3 regions of the Alteromonas sp. K632G genome follow, and region 2 is predicted to be linked to each of the others. Evidence: predicted binding sites of a transcription regulator. Region 2 holds the regulator's gene; each other region holds the start of a gene.
What was found. Region 2 encodes FNR, which switches genes on or off when oxygen is low (the NO sensors DNR and NnrR bind a similar motif). Its sites were predicted from a motif close to TTGATCTAGATCAA; they were not measured.
Positions count from the first base shown of each region.

Region 1: J5X92_RS19925 (DnaJ C-terminal domain-containing protein) is a predicted target of FNR. The motif match lies at 1,460-1,473, and genes of this name have one in related genera.
Region 3: hemN (oxygen-independent coproporphyrinogen III oxidase) is a predicted target of FNR. The motif match lies at 2,727-2,740, and genes of this name have one in related genera.

Region 1 is NZ_JAGGDM010000028.1:20,609-25,722, reverse strand. It holds gene J5X92_RS19935 (hypothetical protein) at 22-636, opposite strand; gene J5X92_RS19930 (hypothetical protein) at 1,024-1,332, shown strand; gene J5X92_RS19925 (DnaJ C-terminal domain-containing protein) at 1,537-2,496, shown strand; gene J5X92_RS19920 (chaperone modulator CbpM) at 2,489-2,785, shown strand; gene J5X92_RS19915 (LysR substrate-binding domain-containing protein) at 2,793-3,713, opposite strand; gene J5X92_RS19910 (hypothetical protein) at 3,848-4,081, shown strand; gene J5X92_RS19905 (glycosyltransferase family 25 protein) at 4,111-4,842, opposite strand; gene J5X92_RS19900 (YaeQ family protein) at 4,955-5,114, opposite strand, start outside.
Region 2 is NZ_JAGGDM010000007.1:53,053-58,166, forward strand. It holds gene ttcA (tRNA 2-thiocytidine(32) synthetase TtcA) at 1-890, opposite strand, end outside; gene uspE (universal stress protein UspE) at 1,071-1,994, opposite strand; gene fnr (fumarate/nitrate reduction transcriptional regulator Fnr) at 2,092-2,832, opposite strand; gene J5X92_RS08520 (sulfite exporter TauE/SafE family protein) at 2,883-3,542, opposite strand; gene ccoS (cbb3-type cytochrome oxidase assembly protein CcoS) at 3,529-3,744, opposite strand; gene J5X92_RS08530 (heavy metal translocating P-type ATPase) at 3,746-5,114, opposite strand, start outside.
Region 3 is NZ_JAGGDM010000003.1:233,901-239,014, reverse strand. It holds gene J5X92_RS05205 (ATP-binding cassette domain-containing protein) at 1-1,125, shown strand, start outside; gene hemN (oxygen-independent coproporphyrinogen III oxidase) at 1,243-2,610, opposite strand; gene J5X92_RS05195 (SGNH/GDSL hydrolase family protein) at 2,940-3,662, shown strand; gene J5X92_RS05190 (DsbA family oxidoreductase) at 3,750-4,388, shown strand; gene J5X92_RS05185 (XdhC/CoxI family protein) at 4,385-5,114, shown strand, end outside.

The sequences.
Region 1 (5,114 bases), on a different contig from region 2:
ATATTAGATTTAGGGCCTAGGTTAATTTTTTAAGGCCATTAAACTGCGAGCATCAGTGGCGGTCAGGGTGATGCCAAATAACTTAAAAGAGGCAAGGCGTTCACGCTTCCCAACGAAATCCAATAAGGTTATTTCGTTACTGTGATTGGCCCACGCAATATGACTGAAATCATCGGCTGACATGGGCAAGGCATAGCTGTGCTTACGTAATGGGGAGTAAACGCGAGGGCGAGCTTCCGTTTGGTTGTGCGAAATAAATAGCAACCAATTTCCTGCGTTTGACCATTGGGGTGAGTATTTGCTTTCAGGTGCTGTGCTTGGCATCGACTCAATAAGCCGAAGCGTGGCAAGGTGTAAATCATATAGCCACAGGTGCTGCTTATGGGTAGTAAAGGTTAGGTAGCGATTGTCATTCGACCAACTAAACTCAGCGGCTTGATGAACTCGGGGCAGGTGAACTTCACGTTTCAAAGTGCTGTTTCCCTGCTCGATAACCAGGGTTTCTGGTTCACTCATGTAGGCAATATAGCCATTGCTTTTATTGGCAGCATAGTGATTGTCTGTTTGTGTAACTGCGCTTACCCAAGCAGGAAACACCAAGATCATTGCACAACAACCTAGCATTAACTGTTTCATGTTCATTCCTTAAAGTAGGGGGGAAATTACCAATCCATCGTGAAGCGACAGCAATCTGCATCTATAGAGCGATTGGTGTTGGAGTGAGTATTGCCGGATCCTACGAAAAAGAACTTACGGAAACTTAACGGTTTAAAAATACGTCATGAAGTGAGACTTACGGGATGGGTAAGTGTATTTAATTCAGTTGGTTAGGTTGTTTCGGTGAGTTTGTAAGATATTGGGTTTAGCTATTGTTTGCGCAACTAAAAGGCGTGTTAAAACTATTCTATAGTGAACTTTTTGCTTTAAGTTTTTTGTTGATTAGCTCTGCTTTCTTGGTATTTATCTAGGTTTTCGTTTAAGTTTAGCGTCTGCGAACGTTAGCCCCTAAGATGGACCCTATCGATGAAAAAACTTTCTAAAGTGCAAATTAAACAACAAGCACTTGTCCTTGATGTCGCGAACATGCTTGAAGAGCAAGGGCGCGCTGAAATTCCTGGCATGGTGCAGTGCTGGTTTGATATGAAATACGAGATGTTCCCAAGTTCTTTATTACTGCGCTTTCAGTTTGAAGATGAACAATCCTTAGCCGCCGCGGAACCGGAATTATTAAAATGGCGAAAGCGATTAAGCGCCGCCATGGTGAAAAAAGGGGTTATTCTAAAAGATATGCGAAGACACCTGGTCTTTACTGTAGAAGGGCCTGATGATTAAATCAGGTTTGCGTTTTTTGTGCGGGTCACATTGCATTAGCCCCCTTCATTTTTAGCCTAAATTGAAGCCAAACTTCCTATACAACGTTAATCATAACCTTCCCCGTTTTTTGCAGTCCTGACGATATTTGATCAATATCAAACGATACTTTATCGGCATCCGCTATATTAAGTACTTTATAGTCACTACGCTGAGCATCATTGAATGGAATTTAAAGATTATTATCAGATCCTTGGTGTTAAAGAAGATGCTGATTTAAAGGAAATAAAAAAAGCCTATCGTAAGCTTGCCCTAAAGCTGCACCCAGATATGCAGCCTGACAGTAATTCCGATGAAGAATTTAAAGAATTAGTTGAAGCTTATGAGGTGCTTAAAGATCCGCAGCGCAGAGCTGAATATGACGAATTGAAAAAATATGGTGCTACTTCACACGATAATTTTCAACCGCCACCAGGCTGGCAGAGCAATAATGATTTCAATGGTGCTCACACTGGCGGGGACTTTTCAGACTTTTTTAATTCCGTATTTGGCGGTGGTTTTAATCAGGGGCCGCGTAGTCATCAAGCAGATGATTTTTCAGGGTTTAGCAATCACGGCCAAGATGCTGAGATTGAAGTGCCAGTATTCCTTGAAGATTTGTTTTCAGAAGCGCCAAAAACAATTCAGTTTTCGGTACCATCACTAGAAAACGGCCAGATAAAACACGTCAATAAAACCCTTAAAGTTAAAATACCAGTCGGCGTGGTTGACTCAGAGCGGATTAGGCTTAAAGGCCAGGGTGGCAAAGGGCAGGGGCAAGGTAGAGATGGCGATCTCTATTTACACATACGTTTAGTACCGCACCCATTGTTTGATGTTGAAGGGCATAACCTTGTTCTAACTGTACCTGTTTTACCGTGGGAAGCAGCACTGGGATGCAAGGTTGAAGTGCCAACGTTGACCGGCAAAATTAGTTTAAATATCAAGCCAAATAGTCAAACAGGCCAAAAATTACGGGTTAAGGGTAAAGGGCTTAAAATGAAAACCGGCGTTGGCGATATGATTGCAGTTTTAAAAATCGTTATACCAAACACATCCAGTGATGAAGACAACGTATTATGGCAACAACTAGCGGAATTAAAACACGACGACCCTCGCTCACAATGGAGTAAAGAAAATGGTTGATACGCTGCTAGTAATATCATTCGAAGAACTTTGCCAAGTTGAACGGTTAAACCAAGAATTGATAGTTGAAGTTATTGATTACGGGATAGCTGAACCTGTTTCTGGCGACGATAAGAACGACTGGATGTTCGATACCAGCAGTGTTCGTTGGGTCAAAAAAGCCATAACGCTATATTCTCAATTAGAGTTGGATTGGGTAGCGGTAGCGATGATTGTTGAGTTACTGAAACAAAAAGAAAAGCTGACGGAAGAAAATGAATATCTTCACCGTCGGCTAACGCGGTTTTAACCTGTTTTTACGTTTGTAGTGCTTCATGGTTTGCCATTTTTTCTGTAAGCCACTCACAGAAATGCGCTATGCGTTGTTGTTTTGGTGAGTTCTTTAGATATACAAAATGAGATTTCCAGCGCACTGGATGGGGAATATCAATGGGTACCACCAATTGCCCTGATTTCAAATACTGACCAATCATAACATCAGAAGCTAACATAACACCCTGGCCTGCCAGTGCTGCGCTAACGGCAAGATCGCTCGAAGATACCACCGTCTTTCTTAGTATCTTATTTGAAAGATTAATTTTGCTGTGTTCAAAGTATGCTTCCCAACTTGCTTTCTCTTCTCCTGCAAGTGCGAGTAGGCGTGCCCCCAACATGTCTTTAACGCTATGCAGCTGCATTTGAGTTTGAAACTCAGGGGAGCAGGCGGGCACTACGCCATTTTCACCGAACCTTTGTACAATAAGGCTGTCATCCTTGGCCGCTGTGCTAGAGGTTGAGAAGCGAATGGCGATATCAATATCACCTTTATGTAAGCTTTCAATGCGATTAGATGCTTGAATATTAATATTTATGGTGGGGTACTGATTAAAAAACTCGAATAAGTTGGGCATAAGCCACAATGCACAAAAAGCCTGAGTGGAGGTAACGGTTAAACTGCCTTCCAAGGGCTCTTCATGTACTTGATTCAAACCACTTACGATTTCACTAAAGCCCTTCTCACAGGATGCATAAAGCGTTCTGCCCGGCCCAGTTAATAGCATTTTTCTCGACTGCCGCCGAAACAGGCTAACGCCTAAATTAGACTCTAGCTGCCGCATTTGTTGGCTTACCGCGGCTTGTGAAATATACAACTCTTCTGCCGCCTTGCTGTAGCTTTGATGCCGGGCGGCTACTTCAAAACAAAGCAGGTTATTCAGCCATCGTAATCGTTTGTCCATTGATCATTATTATATAAGTTCAGCTTATCTCTTAAGTTAGTTTTTATCGTTGGTGAAGTAAAGGGTTAATCGCGACACTTACGTTACCGAATGAGGAAAAACTTACGAAATTATGTCGAAAAGGGATTGGCGAAATGAACATGAAAACGAGCAGGTTTGGCGCATGCTTTAGCGCGATAAAAATCAACATGACTAAATTTGTGATTGGTAATTCTCGCGCTGGCAGCACACGTTCAATCGTGGGTGAACAGCCTATAATGGCTAATAAAGAAATGTCAGAAGAAAACAATGGAAGTGGTACTAAAAAAAGTATGTTGTCAGAAATGGGAGATAAGTTGTGCTTATCAAAGTGGAGTGCATTTAAGTGAGGGTATTTAAGAGAGTGTTTAGGCTTTTCTCAATGATTTAAAAACCAAAAATTGAGGCAGAAATGTTTAAAAAGGTGAGCCTGGAATTTTATTAGATTAAAAACTTTCACAACAGGGTTCCCACTTACACTATTTCTTCTACCAAATTGGTCAATGTCGCTATGTAGCTTTCTTGTTTTAAACGGGTAAGGCTTAATACCTAAAGCTTTTATTTTATCTACTGCTAACCATTGAAGTTCAACGTCCAAGGGCCTAGAAAAAGATTCTGTATATTTTAGCAACTTTTCAGCGCCACTATAGGAAATGACTTGTGCAGAAGCGCCAATAGGTAATTTATTATATTTGACCACAGAAACACCTTCAGACATGAAGACGGTTGTCGCAGAACGTTTCTCATGCACTTCGTTAAGGTTTATGTAGTCCCAAGGCTCGTTGATTTTATCTATTACTTTATCTAGTTGTTGAAAGCTATGCTCGAACATCACATCGTCTTCTAGTACTACGGCGAACGCTAGCTTGTGCTCGACAATAAAAGACCAGGCTTTTCTGTGGCTAAGAAAGCAGCCGATTTCCCCTAAGGTTAATTTTTTATAGTAATTTAGCTTGTTAGCACGCTTTGAATATCCTTGGTGCATAACATTATCTGACGAGCCTTTAATTGCCGTTATGACTGAAAATTCAGCTGAATAGTGTTTTGCGCTCTGCGTAAACAAGTTGAGTCGGTCGATGGACTCCGGCAAGTTAATTAGTAGTATTTTCACTTGGATATATATATAGAAGAATCATAACCAATCATGTTATTAGGTATTTATTGCAACATTATGTCGGCCAGAACAGCATCTAACGGCTATCTATTCGGCACCGTTAGAAAAATTACAAATGCTTTTCAATTTCCACTTCTATACATTCGCTCTTGCCAGCGCTTTCGATAGTTAGCCAAATTTGGCCATCTTGCACCGTTACTTGCATTTGCATTGAACGGTCTACGGCATTAGCTAACGAGGTAGAAAGGCTTTCTGGCAAGGTGAAAACC
Region 2 (5,114 bases):
CTGGGTGACTCGAAGCTGGGCGGATCGAAACCAATATCACCATCTTCAACCGGCCCGTTCTGTGTAGAGATGCCTTTAAAGTCGTGCAAATTCTTGTCGACCAAATGTGACGGCGCTACATTTTGAAGCGCACTAAACATTGACTCAATACGCCCAGGGAAACGGCGATCCCAATCTTGTAGCATGGCCTTTACGTTCTGACGCTGCAAATTTTCTTGAGACCCGCACAAGTTGCAAGGAATAATAGGAAATTCTACGGCATCAGAATAACGCTGAATGTCTTTTTCAGTACAATAAGCAAGGGGCCTTATGACAATGTGCTCACCATTATCGCTAACCAGCTTTGGTGGCATTGATTTAAGCTTACCGCCATGGAACATGTTTAAAAAGAACGTTTCTAGCATGTCGTCACGATGATGGCCAAGGGCAATTTTAGTGGCGCCTAGCTTTTTGGCCGTGCTGTATAAAATACCGCGACGTAATCGAGAACAAAGTGAGCACGTGGTTTTACCTTCAGGCACTTTGTCCATAACAATAGAGTAGGTGTCTTCTTCTACAATTTTGTACTCTACACCTACACTTTCAAGGTATTCAGGAAGTACGTGCTCTGGAAATCCTGGCTGCTTTTGATCAAGGTTAACCGCAATAATGTCAAAATGAATTGGCGCAATGCGCTTTAAAAACATAAGAATATCAAGCATAGCGTAACTGTCTTTGCCGCCAGATAAGCACACCATGACTTTATCGTTGTTTTCAATCATGCCGAAATCAGCAATCGCTTTGCCTACATTTCGACGAAGTCGCTTTTGTAGCTTATTAAAGCTGTATTTTTGTTTGTTTTGAGACGCGGTTAACGGAGCGTCCGCACGGTTTGTGCCTGCACTGTTCATATCAATAGCTTTGTTACTGCGAAAAAAACCATTATACAGTAATCAAGTAAAATTGAATGTGCGAGGTTCAGATTTTTTAAATCTTGTTGGCCCTCTCTTCTAACAAAAAACAATAGCGTTTAAAGCTATAGCGCAAAGATAGCAAACAGTGCCGACAGGCTGTTTATGAACCTGTCTGAATTACCGTGAAAGGGGCGAAATAAAGCCGTCTGGTTTTATTGCCAGTACATCACACACAAGTTCATCAATAACATGTTCTGCGGTGTTACCTATGAGAGCCGCAGAAATACCTATTCTGCCAACCGTACCTATGATAACAAGTTCAGCGTCTATATCTTGGGCTATCTTTGGAATGACTTTTTCAGGAAGGCCTTCCTTCACATAACAGCGCTTACTATCGATAGCATACTTCTCGCTGTGTGTGTTCATCTCAAGTTCGTGATGATGCTTTACCGCGTTGTTGTAAGTGTCTGGGTCAAACTCAGGAACTTCAATAGCAATATTTAGCGGCGTAGCTGGGTAGCTGTTTACCAAATTTACGTTACCGCTGAGCAGCGCGGCATAATCGTTAGCAATCACCGTGATTTTGTCGTTAAGTAAGGCATGCTCGTCGTCTTCACTGCCTACATTTACCGCGGCAATAATTTCACCATTTTCAGGCCATTCATGATCTTTAACCAATAATACGGGGGAGGGACATTTTCTAAGTAGATGCCAGTCTGTAGGAGTAAAAATAACAGAAGCTAAATCGTCATGGCGCTTAGTTGCTTTTACCACTAAATCTATACTGTTGTCGATGACATAATGCACCACAGCTTCAAAGGCACGGTTGTTCCATTCCACAACTATATCTGTTTTAGAAAAACCTAAGTCGTCTAAAGTTTTTTTCAACCATCCAGCATGTTCTTTAGTGACCGCATCACGCATGGCTTCACGATCATCAGGGCTAAGCATGGTTGTCATATCGTAAGATAAGTCGTAAACCACCAGCATGGCGGTGACAGAGGCACCTGTCTTTTTGGCAAGTTCATATGCACGGCTAAGCGCAGGTTGGGTTTCTCTATCGGCTTCAATAACCGCTAAAATACGCTCATACTTAATCATAACCCCTCCAAACATAGTCAGAATTTTGGTTGCTACAATTTAAGTGTAATACCTATTTGCTATTACGTAACTTGTTTTAGATCAAAAGCTTTGAAGATTAGCTATTACAGGCGATATTAGGTGCAACCACAGACGTTAAACGTTGTGACATCTCATCAAAATCTAAAATAGTGATGAGTTTACCGTCCACTTGGATAATATTTTCTTTTTGAAAACGGCTTAACAGGCGGCTAATGGTCTCAATAGTTAGACCAAGATAGTTCCCAATTTCATTTCGAGTCATGGTTAGGTGAAATTCTTTATTTGAAAATCCACGTTCTTCGAAACGTTGAGAAAGCTGAGAGAGGAAATACAATAGACGTTCTTCCGCTGAGCGTTTATTAAGCAACATCATGAGATCATGATCTTGTTTAATTTCCGCACTCATAAAACTCATTATTTGATGTCTTAACTTAGGAAATTGAACCGACATTTCATCAAGCGTTTCATACGGTAATTCGCACACCATGGCGGTTTCTAATGCCTGAGCATAACTTTGGTGCTTATTTTCCCGTAAGGCATCGAAGCCGATAATATCGCCAGGGAAGTGAAAACCTGTAATCTGCTCTTCACCATCTGAATTGGTGACGAAAGACTTAAAAGAGCCCGTGCGTACTGCGTAAAGAGAGTTGAATTTATCTCCCGACTTTACCAGCAAATCACTCTTGTGAAGGGGTTTCTTTCGCTCAATAATATCATCTAAAGATTCAATCTCAGTCTTGTTTAGCGCAACGGGCAAACACAAGTGGCTGAAACTGCAATTTTGACAATGAATTGAGAATTGGCTTCCTTTGCTCATAGGTTCAAACTATAAATAGGGTCGACTTAATATTAATCTTACTCTTTTGTTTATGAAATTGCTGCATAAATTAAAAAGAGAGCGTAAATAGCCACTATTACGGAAAAGCATTGTCTTACCACGGGGTGCCTAAAACCAGCTATTAGGTACTGGCTACCTGCGCTTGCAGCTAACAAAGTGGGCAGAGTACCTAACCCAAAAAATAACATGATGGCAGCGCCGTCAACGGCCGACCCCGATGCTAATGACCACGTTAACGTGGAATAGACCAACCCGCAGGGTAGCCAGCCCCATATAAAACCATAGGGTAGTGCATAAACCGGGCTTTTGAATGGAAGAAATCGTTTAGATATTGGCTGAATAGCTTTAAATAAGCCGCGTCCCATAGCTTCAATATAATTCAAGCCTTGCCACCACTTTCCCAAATAACACGCTAATAGCAGCAGCATAACGCCACTAATCAAAGATAAAACGGGTTTAGCAATAGGCACAAACTCGGTGGCCATTTGGCCGACAGCGCCTGTAATAGCGCCGGCTAATGTGTAGCTGAGGATACGGCCAAAATTATAGGCAAGGGTGTAGGGTAATGCCGGTTCATTACTTGGCGTTACTGTGCGTAGTGCGGCAACAATACCACCGCACATACCCACACAATGCACGCCGCCAGCAATTCCAATGAAAAAAGCAGAGAATATATTAATCTCTGTCATCTGTTTCTTTGCGTTGTTGTAACTGCTTTCGCTGCTCGGCTAGCTTCTTTTCATCACCTGATAAATCATCATCAAACAAAATGCTGTAGCCCTGTCTATCAAGATCTTCAAACTGATTGGTTTTTACCGCCCAGAAAAAGATAACCAGTGCCAGCGCAACAATAATAATAGCGATGGGAATTAAGACGTAAATGATACTCATATTATTTACTTAATAACCTCGTTGAATTGGTGACCACAATAATACTACTCAGTGACATGCCAACCACGGCCATCCAGGGAGAGAGTAACCCCGACACTGCAAAGGGTAGAATGATAATATTGTAACCTACTGACCATGCAATATTTTGCTGAATTTTACGTTTTGCCTGTTTCGCCACAGAAAATAAGGTTGGCACCGATAGCAAGCTGTCTCCTAGCAAAATAACATCGGCGGCTGTTTTGGCCACATCTGTGGCGTTTCCTACCGCAACCGCCACATCTGCGCTAGCAAGAACAGGGGCATCGTTTATACCGTCGCCCATCATCATGACTTTGCGACCTTGCTTTTGCAAAGTATGCACCTGTGAATATTTTTGCTCCGGTGATAAGCCACCCTTTGCTAAGTTGATTGGTAAACTAGCAGTAAGTGCATCAACGTTTTTCTGTGTGTCGCCACTTAGCACCACTAATTGATGTTCATTCAGTGCGGTGAGTGTCGCTAAGGCATCTTGCCGCAAGCTATCATTTACGCAGAACGCGGCCATTAATACACCGTCGGCACACAAAAACACATTTGCCGGTATATCTACCTTTGAGGTGGTTGATAAATTACAAAATACGGCTGAACCCATAGTAAAAACGACGTTGTCTATCTCACCACTAATGCCGCCACCTGGTGTAACGGTAAATCCGTTCATGGTATTAGGCAGGGTTCTATGTTTTGACTTAACATTATCGTTGTCGAAGGCACGGGCAATAGGGTGCTCAGAACGAGACTCTAACAATGTAGTTAGCGCCATTACCTGCACTGGATCTACCCCTTTAGCAAACCAGCGCTGTTGCAATGAGAACTTACCTTCGGTCAGTGTGCCGGTTTTATCAAGGGCAATGGTATCAATATCGTTAAGTTGCTCTAAGGCGTCAGCACGCTTTAACAAAATGCCCTGACGATTCAGCTTCGCCATAGCGCAGGTTAACGCTGAAGGTGTGGCTAAGCCTAGCGCACAAGGGCAGGTTGCCACTAATACAGAGATGGTGATCCAAAAAGCATCTTCACTGCCCACAAACGACCAATAACTGTACGTTAAAGCCGATATCAGCAATACCGAGAACACAAAGTAACGGGAAAAGTTATCGGCAATCTGCGCAGCTTTTGGCTTGCTTGCCATGGCGCTAGCTTGTAAACGCACGATTTGATTGACCAAGGCATGCTTTAAGCTTTGGGTCACTTTAACCGTTAGTGTGCCATCTTGGTTTACTGTACCGCCGTAAACTACATGGCTGGCCGATTTACTGACGGGGTTAAATTCTCCCGTTAACATAGACTCATCAACCGCAGCGGTACCGTCTAGCACAATACCATCGACAGGG
Region 3 (5,114 bases), on a different contig from region 2:
GCATTACCATCTTCCATGCAGGTAGTGGGTATTACTGGGCCATCAGGCGCAGGCAAAAGCAGTTTGCTTCGTGCGCTAGCTGGGTTCGAACAAGAAGCATCAGTAAGTGTTAATTGGTTTGCTGAAGACGCTAAACCTATTGCTAGCGCAACAGTTAACGCGCATTCAGTTACCAAGGCAATAAACGTAAATAGCGCGCCCATCCGCGTGCGGGTAGGTTTGGTATTTCAGCAGCCTATGCTATTTCCTCATGTAAATGTAAAAGGCAATTTAGCACTGGCCGAACGTCATGCTGGCTCAAAGGCGTTAAAAGTTGAGCATGCTATTGCTGGTTGTGAGTGCGAACATTTACTGCATAAATCAATAGACAGTCTTTCAGGTGGTGAAGCGCAGCGGGTGGCATTAGCGCGTGCATTGGTTAATGGGCCAGATGTGCTGATGCTTGATGAGTCGTTAAGCGCATTAGATGCGGCTTTACGCAGCAAAATCCTACGATTTCTAGTCAAAACCTGTGGGCGCCTAAATATAAAATTGATCATGGTGTCTCACGATGTTCAAGACTTGGCTCTATTCTGTGATGGGCTGATATCTGTTGTTGATGGCGCGGTAGAGGCGACGGGTTCAGTTGCTTACGTTATGGCGAAAATCGCTAGCCAAGGAAGCGTAGAAAACCCCTGTGCCATTTTAGAAGGTGAGATAATTAAGAACTCGGATGATTTTCCTCACCCGTTTACGCGTTTGAATGTAAGCGGCAATATATTGTACGCCAAAGCTACCGTGCAATGTGATAGTAAACTGAATACGAATAATAAAGATGAGCAAGGGTTAAGCACTGACCAGCATCACCAGCGAGGAAAAATAGTCGTTTTTGCCAGCGAGGTGAGTATCGATACCAATACACAAGTGAATGTGCCCTCTAGCAGTATCTTAAACGCGTTACCGTGCGAAGTAGTGGAAATTTACCACCCTGAAATACCGCAATCTGAAAACCAGCAACTACAAACCGCAATCGTGATGCTAACTCATGGTAATCAAGTGTTGTATGCCAGAGTAAGCACCTTGTCGATTGAAAGGTTGAAACTTGAACCTGGTTTATCCGTGGTGGCTAGGTTCAAACTTCAGTAGGTTTGCAAAGCGTTTTAAAGTGCAGCGTTTACTATTCCTAGGTACTAACTTCCTAGATCTAAGTTCTCTAGATCTAAGTTTTCTAGGTCTAAATTCCCAGCCTTATATTCCCATTGTCTAAATTGCCGCTGAATAGCGAGAGATATGATGATCTTTATTTAGGTAAGCATCGAACCTTGCACATATTGCTCTTATATAAATGCGAGACTTATCGGGCACATTAATATATCGGTCACTAAGCTCAATAATACCGTCGGTCACTAAGGATTTAAGGCTCGTTAATTCAATACAGAAATAGCCATTGAATTTTATGCCATATTTATCTTCAATGTCTTTTTTGTCTAAATACAAATTGCACATTAAAGACATAATCACGTCTCGGCGGATGCGATCGTCTAGGCTTAACGCAATGCCGTTAGCGGTTAGCGGAATGTCGTTGTCCAACCGGTTGTAATAGTCTTTGAGTTGCTTAGGATTCTGGCCATATGCATTGCCAATTGTACTAATGGCAGATACGCCCAAACCAAGTAAATCACTGTTTTTATGCGTGGTGTAGCCTTGAAAATTTCGGTGTAATACATGGTTATGCTTAGCCATGGCTAGGGTATCGCTGGGCTTCGCAAAGTGATCTAAACCAATCATTTCAAAGCCTGTTTTAGAAAAACTTTCTACTGCCATTTGGTGCATTGCCGCTTTTTCATCCGGGGTGGGTAGAGTATCTAGCGGTATTTTGCGTTGGGCGGCAAATCTGTCGGGTAAGTGGGCATAACTAAAAAGAGAGATTCTGTCCGGTGACATGGCTTTTACTGCTACTACCGTGGTGCGAAACTTCTCCATAGTTTGTTTGGGCAAACCATAAATTATGTCTAGATTAACCGAGGTATACCCTATGTTTTTTGCATCAAACACTAAACTGGCAATGTGCGCCGTACTTTGAACCCGATTGATAGACTGCTGAACATCTACATTTATATCTTGTACACCAAAGCTAACGCGGGTGTAACCTAACTCATTTAAATCTTCTAGGTATTCACAGGTCACATTTCTAGGATCTAACTCAATCGAAAACTCTGCTTCGCTTGAAATAAGAAAGTGTTTCTTAATCAAATACATTAAATAAGTATGTTGTATTGCTGAAAGAAAACTGGGAGATCCTCCACCTAAATGAAGCGCGACTACTTTTTTATCTTTATAAAGCGATTTTTTCGCTACCATCTCTTTTTCAATATAGCTAAGGTAATGGTCGGCTTTTTCGTTGTGGCGAGTTACTATTTTATTGCAGCCACAGTAATAGCAAAGCTGTTCGCAGAAAGGGATGTGAATATATAAGCTTATGGTATCGGCGCCGCAGTTTTCAGACGCGCTCTCTAATAACCCGTCGTTCACCGACTCGAATTTAAGCGCAGTAGGGTAAGAAGTGTAACGTGGCGCCTGTTGTGCATATTTTGTAATTGTACTTGTGGCGCGATCAATTGGCGAATTCATAGTTATTTTCTGCTTAGTTTGCTAGTAAAGTAGCGAAAGACACTTATACAGAGGGTCTTTCTTTCGTGGTAAACCCATTTCATCATTGATAATAATGCAAACTAGTAAGGTGTTTATTGATCTCGTTCAAGGTTTTGCTCTTAAACATACTCATTATAGTCACTTTTCCAATTTTACTAGTACAAGGCCTGCTAGTAAGGAAAAAAACGCTCAAATTACCGGAACCTACCGGTAAAAGAGTGGGTTGTTGCCAGTGCGCTAGCAATGTCCCCAACAAGGTGCATCTTAAAGGCGATGCACATAGCGGCGTTCCGGTAAGCTGTCAGAAAATGAAGGCTCCCTTGGCGTTGCTTATTGCAGGAGATTCCGCTGCCGCTGGCGTGGGAGTATCTACTCAAGAACAAGCACTGTCTGGCTGGTTAATTAACAGTTTGTCGGAAAACTTTTGCGTTAATTGGGAGTTAAAGGCCAAGACAGGGGTTAACAGTACGGATTTGTTATCCATGTTGCAGCGGGCTAAACCCAACCTTGATCCTACGTATTATGCTAATTCAACGTCCCTATCAACAATCACTTCTACCCATAGTTTCGACACGCCTCTTCAATGCAGATCGTTCGACGTGGCGGTTATTTCAATAGGGGTAAATGATGTAACAGGTTTTACGTCCTGGCGCCGGTGGCGTAGTAATGTCACGCAAATAATCGAAATACTAAAAGCGCGATACCAGTGCAGGTTGGTGGTATTTACCGCACTGCCTCCTATGCACGAATTTCCCGCGCTACCCCAACCGTTACGTTGGGTGTTAGGGCAAAGAGCGAAGTACCTCAATACCGCCTTGCTTAAGCTGGTGAACAAATATCATGAGGTTAACGTACTCACACTAACCTTAAACCCAATAGGTAATGATCAATCAGACAACACGCTCAAATACATGGCTGAAGATGGCTTTCATCCGCAAGTTGCAGGCTATCAATTGTGGTCTAACGCTGTTGTGAAGTTAGTGAACGAAGAACTTGATGAATTGGTCGGTAAAAATAGCAATGTTGGTTGAAGCTGAAAGGATCACCCCTACAATACATTATTCATTTAGTAGGTGTTTAAAAACCAACAATATTTATGGCTTCGCGCTGGAGGTGCAATGAAAAAAGTAACGATAGATATGGTGTCAGACGTAGTTTGCCCTTGGTGCATTATTGGTTACGAACGTCTACAAAAAGCCATCGCGCAATTAGACGATATAGAAGTAACTATTCAATTTCACCCGTTTGAACTTAACCCGAACATGCCGCAAGAAGGGCAAGATGTTCGTGAACATATAATGGAAAAATACGGGCTTACACCAGCACAAAGTGATCAAAACCGAAAACAACTTATTGATGCAGGTGCATCGGTTGGTTTTAAGTTTGATTACTTCGACGGCATGCGTATGGCGAATACCTTCAATGCACACCAAGTACTGCACTATGCAGGGGAAAACGGTAAGCAAGAAGCGCTAAAATTACGCTTATTTGCCGCCTATTTCAGTGAAAGAAGAAACGTGAATGATATAGACGTGTTAGTCAACGAAGCGGTGTCTGTGGGGCTAAACGAGCAAGAGGTAAGTGAACTTCTTGCCAATCAAACTTATGCAGATGTGGTTCGAGAGCACGAGAACTTATGGTTGCAACGTGGTATTCAAAGTGTACCTACTTTTGTGATTGGCAATAGCGGTGTCGCAGGCGCACAAGACCCAGACACTTTAGCGCAATTTATTGTTCAGGCATCTACTGAGCAATGAGTAATCAGCTAATATACCTTTTAGCCCAGTGGCATCCGATAAAGGATGCCCACCAGTGGGTGCTGGGGCTTATATATAAGACGGAAGGCTCTTGTTACAGGAAAGCGGGGGCTGTCATGTTGTTCAGCAATGCTGGGCATCAACTAGGTGTGTTAAGTGGTGGCTGCCTTGAATCAGACATTAACAAACAAGCCCAGCGGGTAATGCAAGATGGTAAGCATCGTACAGCAGTTTATGATGATAACGATGAAGAAGACATTGCCTTTAAACTAGGTGTAGGCTGCGGCGGGGTTGTACATTTAGCGCTGTTACCTGTAACTAGTGATAATCACTATTTACAGTTACATACTGTGTATTCATATTTGGTGAGCGGGCAACCTTGTTTATGGAAGCAAGAAGTTAATGGCGAACTTTCCTCCTCTGTTAGCGTTTGCGACAACCAGCAAGCGAGTAACAGCGAACAGGCTGACAACACCACTCGTGTGAAGCCTGAAGCTAAAAAAACGGCCGCTTTACTTGATACCCAAAACGGTAAGTGCTTTCTAACAGTACCTTGTGAACCGCCTCCACACCTACTTATCGTTGGCGGTGGATACGATGCCACTTTTGTGGTGAAGATGGCAGTGCAGCAAGGGTGGTCGGTGAGCGTATGGGATCCTAGGCCAGCACAGGCAAGGGTAGAGCACTTCGGTGATGCTAACTTTATTGTCGAGTCGACAGAAGCCG